2 linked regions of the Breoghania sp. L-A4 genome follow. The protein of the gene in region 1 interacts with the protein of each later gene in a pairwise test. Links are inferred from orthologs where the notes say so. Each region holds a gene or a part of one and is shown in the gene's direction. Other genes may lie near its edges. The genes, in order: D1F64_RS11175 and D1F64_RS07515.

Region 1 (3,116 bases):
TGTGGGGGAGGGCGCCAAGGTCCGCTTCCTCGATGCCTATGAGGGCTTCGAGTGCAGCGGTTACCAGACCAACGTCGCCGTGGAGCTTTATGCCGCCAACGGCGCGGACATCGGCTGGGTCAAGCTGCAGGAAGAGGCGCGCGACGCCTTGCACATCAGCTCGTTCCTGACGCTGCTGGGCGAAAAGGTGACCTTCAACCAGTTCACCTTCACCTCCGGCGGCCGCGTCTCGCGCGGCCAGGCCTTCGTCACCTTCGCCGGTGAGCATTCCACCGTCGGCCTGCGCGGCACAACGCTGATCAACGGTGACCAGCATGCGGACATCACGCTGGTCATCGACCACGCGGTGCCCAATTGCGACAGCCGCGAGTATTTCAAGGCGGTCATCGACGGTCATGCCAAGGGCGTCTTCCAGGGCCGGATCAACGTGCATCCGCATGCCCAGAAGACCGACGGCCAGATGATGACGCAGTCCTTGCTGCTGTCGGACGACGCCGAAATGGCCTACAAGCCGGAGCTCGAGATCTTCGCCGATGACGTGCAGTGCGCCCATGGCGCCACGTCCGGGCAGATCGACGAGGATCTTCTGTTTTACCTGCGCGCGCGCGGCATTCCGGAAGCCGAGGCCCGCACGATGCTGGTGCTGGCCTTCCTCGCCGAAGCCATCGAGGAAATCGGCGAGGACGACATCGTCGCCAATCTTGAGGAGCGCGCCCGGGCCTGGCTCGCGTGCTGACGGGGAACGCCGGTATGAACAGCGATGTTGCCGATCGGGTGGATCTGACGCCCTATGACGTCGAGGCCGTGCGCCGGGATTTTCCGATCCTGAGCACGCAGGTCTACGGCAAGCCGCTTGTCTATCTCGACAATGGCGCCTCGGCGCAGAAGCCGCAGTCGGTGATCGACCGCATCTCGAAGGCGTATTCCGAGGAATACGCCAACGTGCATCGCGGCCTGCACTATCTGTCCAACGTGGCGACCGAGAACTACGAGGCGGCGCGCGAGACCGTGCGCGCCTTCCTCAATGCCCCCTCCACCGACAACATCGTCTTCACGAACTCGACCACGGCGGCGATCAATCTCGTCTCCTACGGGTTCGGCGAGGAGGCGATCGGCGAGGGTGACGAGATCGTGATCTCGATCCTCGAGCACCACTCCAACATCGTGCCGTGGCATTTCCACCGCGAGCGCAAGGGCGCGGTCCTGCGCTGGTCTCCGGTGGCCGACGACGGCTCGTTCCAGCTCGACGAGTTCGAAAAGCTGCTCAACGACCGCACCAAGATCGTCGCCATCACCCAGATGTCCAACGTCACGGGCACGGTGGTTCCGGTCAAGGAAGTCTGCCGCATCGCGCACGCCCGCGGCATTCCGGTGCTGGTCGACGGCAGCCAGGCGGCCGTGCACATGCCGGTCGACGTGCAGGACATGGATTGCGATTTCTATGTCTTCACCGGCCACAAGGTCTACGGGCCCACGGGCATCGGCGTGCTCTACGCCAAGAAGGAGCGTTTGGCCGCCATGCGTCCGTTCCAGGGCGGCGGCGAGATGATTCTCGACGTCACCGAGGACATGGTGACCTACAACGATCCGCCGCACCGTTTCGAGGCCGGCACGCCGCCGATCGTCCAGGCTATTGGATTGGCGTCCGCCCTTGACTATATGGAAGGTCTGGGACGTGACCGGATTGCCGCCCATGAGGCGGCGTTGAGCCGGTACGCCCACGAGCAGTTGTCGCAGATCAACAGCTTGAGGATTTTCGGGACGGCGCCCGGCAAGGGGGCTATCATCTCGTTCGAGATCGAGGGAACCCACGCGCATGACATCTCGACGATCATCGATCGCTCCGGTGTCGCGGTCCGCGCGGGAACCCATTGCGCCCAGCCGTTGCTGAGCCGCTACGGAGTGACCTCCACTTGCCGCGCCTCTTTCGGCCTCTACAATACGATGGAGGAGGTCGACGCGCTGGTGGAAGCCTTGAAGAAGGCGCAGAAGTTTTTCGCCTGACCGATCATGGGATCACAGGCGAGCCGAAGCACGGGACGTGACAATGAGCGACGACATGACAGTCCGGGAACCGGAGCCGGCCTCGACAGGTTTCGAGACCGGTGCGACCCAGAGCGAGATCACTGGCACAGGCTCCGCCCTGCCGCCCGAGGAACTGGCGAAGCTGACCGACGATATCGTCGCGGCGCTGAAGAGCGTCTACGATCCGGAAATTCCCTGCGACATCTACGAACTCGGCCTGATCTACAAGGTCGACATCGAGGATGATCGCTCCATCGCGATCGACATGACGCTGACCGCTCCGGGCTGCCCGGTGGCCGGCGAGATGCCGGGCTGGGTGCAGGACGCGGTCTCCGCGGTGCCGGGCGTCGGTCCGGTGACGGTGGATATGGTGTTTGATCCGCCGTGGGATCCCTCACGCATGTCGGATGAGGCGCGCGTCGCACTCGACTGGTATTAACGCACGATCCGCCCTTGTGGCGGGCAAATCGAGCAGGTGTCCGAATATGGTTGGCTTTCAGGTTATTTCTCTGACAGACGCTGCGGCGGAACGGGTGCGCGAGATCATCGCCGCGTCCGACGAGCCGGTGTACGGCGTCCGCATTGGCCTGAAGAACGCCGGGTGCGCGGGCATGTCCTACACGATGGACTATGTACGCGACGAGAACGCGCCGGGCGACGTGGTCGAGGACAAGGGCGTCCGGATCTACGTTGACCCCACCGCCGTGTTGTTCCTTCTGGGCACCGTGATGGACTTCGAGGTCACCACGCTGTCCTCGGGCTTCACCTTCTCCAATCCCAACCAGGTCTCGGCCTGCGGTTGCGGTGAGTCGGTGGAGATCAAGCCCGCCGAAGCCTCCGCGCTCGCGAACTAGGTTTTCTCCGTTTCATGCAGCTTTTCGACCGCCTCAAGCGCGATGCGGCACCGCAATGGGCCGCCTACACGCAGCACGCGTTCGTGGATGGGATGGGGGACGGCACGCTCGCGGCGGAGTCGTTTCGGCACTATCTCGCCCAGGACTACCTTTTCCTCATCCATTTCGCCCGGGCCTACGCGCTGGCCATCTACAAATCCGCCACGCTTGCGGAGATGCAGGGCGCCAATGAGACGC
Region 2 (3,088 bases), 820 kb from region 1 along the record:
TGATCGTCTCACCAACGGCTTAAAGAACGCTAAAGCGCCGCGTTCAAATTTGCCCGACCATGCCAAATTGCATTTCGGGGCGGGCGGTGGGTCCATGTTGTGCCGCCTCGCGCGCGTCGCGTGCGCGGTGACGAAAGCCGGCTGCGGGCGTAAAGATCCCGCCTGCCGGCCCGATTTCTTTTTGCGGATAAGCGCCGTGCGGATGCGCGCAGGGGCGGGTTTCGAATTTGATTCAAATTTGAATCGAATTTCACTCAAATTCGTCTCAAAGAAGCGGCAAATATGCTGAAAATTGACAGCCGCAGTTGAACGGGATGTTTGAACGCCCTTGCTAGTGTTGCCATGAAGTCGAGCACCGCCATCAGCGAAAACGCGTGGTGCCATGCTTTGAAAAACGCAAAGGGTAGTGTCATGTTTTTTATTCTGCGAACGGCATTCTGGTTGTCACTCGTGGTCTTGCTGATCCCGGCGGACCCGGAGACGAAAGCCCAATCAAAAGAAGCGGATATCAGCTCCCTGCAGGCCATCGGCGCGGCCCAGCAGGCCTACGTCGACATGACGAGGTTCTGCGAACGCAACCCGATGACCTGTGAGACCGGCGGCGCCGCCGTGGAGATCTTCTCCGCCAAGGCCCGCACCGGAGCGCGCATGGTCTACGAGTATCTCGGGCCGGGCGACAATACCGATCGGACGCCGGTTTCCGCGAGCCGCGACATGGCTTCGGGGCCGTCCGACCGCGAGCTTTTCACCGGATCGACGGCCGCGCGGCCGTCAAACGGCCCGGCAAACGGCACGCTGACGCCGGCGGACCTGCAGCCTGAATGGACGGTGCCGGCGCCGCTGCGCAAGCCGGTCTGAACCACCGCGCCTGACCGGCTTCGGCTCCACCAAACCCTTGGCATTCCGGGTTTCTTCCCGGCCGCGCCTGCCCGATCACGAATTCAGCTTCGCGTCCCGCCCACGTGTTGACGCCGTCCGCTGCCCCTCGGGGCACTGGCGGCTTGGCAAAGGAGCGAGAACTTGGCGGCTCATGCCGCCGCAGCGCCGCAAGCGTTTCACTGCCCTTTATGCTTGCGGCGCCTTTTCTTCCTCCCCGGCGATGAAATCCCGTTTCCCCCGATTTGCCTAAGCCGTCCGGACCCTATATGTGGAACCTGGAACGCGCGGATCTCCGCTGGCCGCGACGAGGCCGTGCTCCGCACCCGCGGTCCGTGACAGACACCGGCACGACAACCATCCGCAAGGCAGACATCGGCGCGCATGACGAAAATTGACGAGATCATCGACAATTTCGAGTTCCTGGACGACTGGGAAGACCGCTACCGCTATGTGATCGAGCTGGGCAAGGACCTGCCCGAGCTGCCGGAGAACCTGCGCACCGACGCCAACAAGGTGCGCGGCTGCGTTTCCCAGGTGTGGCTCGCCACCCGTGTCGAGCCGCAAGCCGGCGCGCCGGCGCGGCTGACGTTCGAAGGCGACAGCGACGCCCACATCGTGCGCGGTCTGGTGGCGATCCTGCTGGCGCTGTATGACGGCTGCGACGCCCGGGAAATTCTTCAGGCCGACGCCGAGGCCCTGTTCCAGCGGCTGGGTCTGCGCGACCATCTGACGCCGCAGCGCTCCAACGGACTGAGCGCGATGATTCAGCGCGTGCGCGCCGATGCCGAGGCCGCGCTCGCCGCGGCCTGACGCCGATGACGCGCCGGTCCCGTCGCCTCGTCGCTGAAGCCGTAGTGCGCCGCAAGCCCCTCGAGCGCGATGGACAGAATCACCTTGGCTGACCGCGCCGGCCAGCCGCGCTGCCGCTCCACGCTCTCCAGTCCCTTCAGATGACAGCACACGTCGACGAGGACCGCGGACAGCCCCGGCCCGGTGCGATCGAGCGCCGCGCGGACCCGGGCGCGCGCGGCCAGCACCGCCTCCGTCAGATCGGCGCCGCCGCCCGCGCCGCCCGACCGCCGCCGTCCGCCCTGCCCGATCGCGCTCCAATCCGTGGTCACCCGGGCCATCATGCCGCCGCGGGTAAAATCCGCCCTCAACCGTTCGCCCGCGGCGACCTGCGCCGATGACAGCCACGGGCGGCCATCGGGCCGCTTGCGCCGCGCAAGCCACGACAGCGGGCTTTCCGCCAGGTTTATCGTCACCGGCCGATGCGCCGCCGGCGCGCCCTGCGTTTCGCCATCGAGCGCGCAGCGCGCGCGCTCCTGATGCTGGGCGCGGAACGGATCCTCCCCCTCACTCAGGGCCCGCCGCAGCCACGCCCGCCCCGGCCCGGTAACCGCCAGGGTCGCGCGCCCTTCAATCATGCCCTTCCGGGCCGCCTCCGCGTTATCCCACCGCTCAACAATGCCTTCGGACACCAGGATCCGGATGACATCCGCGGGGACGGAAACCCGTGAGCCGGCGCACATCACCGATTGCACACCGTCGTCCCCCGCCTCCCCGCAGCAGGCATTCTCCCGGCCGCGCAGCATCGCCTTCAGCAGCCGGACCGCATGCCGCCGCGTGGCCCGCCCAAGCCGGAGATCCGGCGCGGCCCGATTAGGACTTCGTCGCCGCGCGCTCAATGCGACCACTCCCAGCGCACCCGCGCGGCCGTGCGACAGGCGGCGGCCGCCCGCTCGATCGCCGTCAGCATGGCATCGAATGCCGGGTCGTCGCGCTGGTCCTCGACCCTCCGGCACGCGTGTCCGGCGGTGGTGCGGTCGCGGCCGAAGTGCCGTCCGACGCTGGTCAGCGACCAGCCGAAGACCACGTGCATGACATACATAGCCACCTGACGGGCAAGGGCGACCTCGGCGCAGGAGCGGGTCGGCGCGCGCAACGCCTCCGGCGTCACATTGAAAACGGTCGTGATGGCTGCCTCGACGAAGCCGCAATTGGCGGCATCGTGGTCATAGACCGCCGCGCCCAGGCGCCCGGCATAGCCATGATTGTCTGGATGGCTCACGCAATCGACTGTCATCCCTCACCTCCGTTGACACCCTGGCAAGCGCACGAATTGCCGAGACGATGCAGGCAGTTCGCGTGCCAGCAGCAGGAATTGGGACAACTGTGATAAAACGAAAGCGAGTGACTGGGGATAACT

What was found.
Region 2: the proteins of D1F64_RS11175 (region 1) and D1F64_RS07515 interact in binary tests that used the Escherichia coli proteins (3 or more experiments, as listed by UniProt). The link is inferred for Breoghania sp. L-A4 from one-to-one orthologs.

What each region holds. Positions count from the first base shown.
Region 1 is NZ_CP031841.1:2,429,546-2,432,661, forward strand. What follows is about bases 82-2,877. They hold D1F64_RS11175 (cysteine desulfurase), read left to right. Parts: upstream 82-750; coding sequence 751-2,004; downstream 2,005-2,877. Other genes in these bases: sufD (Fe-S cluster assembly protein SufD), read left to right, coding at 82-736; D1F64_RS11180 (SUF system Fe-S cluster assembly protein), read left to right, coding at 2,048-2,464; D1F64_RS11185 (iron-sulfur cluster assembly accessory protein), read left to right, coding at 2,511-2,877. In the rest of the region: more of sufD, read left to right, coding at 1-81; more of D1F64_RS11185, read left to right, coding at 2,878-2,879. UniProt on the Escherichia coli protein: Cysteine desulfurases mobilize the sulfur from L-cysteine to yield L-alanine, an essential step in sulfur metabolism for biosynthesis of a variety of sulfur-containing biomolecules.
Region 2 is NZ_CP031841.1:1,611,886-1,614,973, reverse strand. What follows is about bases 207-2,974. They hold D1F64_RS07515 (SufE family protein), read left to right. Parts: upstream 207-1,260; coding sequence 1,261-1,689; downstream 1,690-2,974. Other genes in these bases: D1F64_RS07505 (helix-turn-helix domain-containing protein), read right to left, coding at 2,564-2,965; D1F64_RS07510 (DUF6456 domain-containing protein), read right to left, coding at 1,644-2,567; D1F64_RS07520 (DUF5330 domain-containing protein), read left to right, coding at 343-858; D1F64_RS23200 (hypothetical protein), read left to right, coding at 207-289. Also shown: more of D1F64_RS23200, read left to right, coding at 1-206. UniProt on the Escherichia coli protein: Participates in cysteine desulfuration mediated by SufS. Cysteine desulfuration mobilizes sulfur from L-cysteine to yield L-alanine and constitutes an essential step in sulfur metabolism for biosynthesis of a variety of sulfur-containing biomolecules.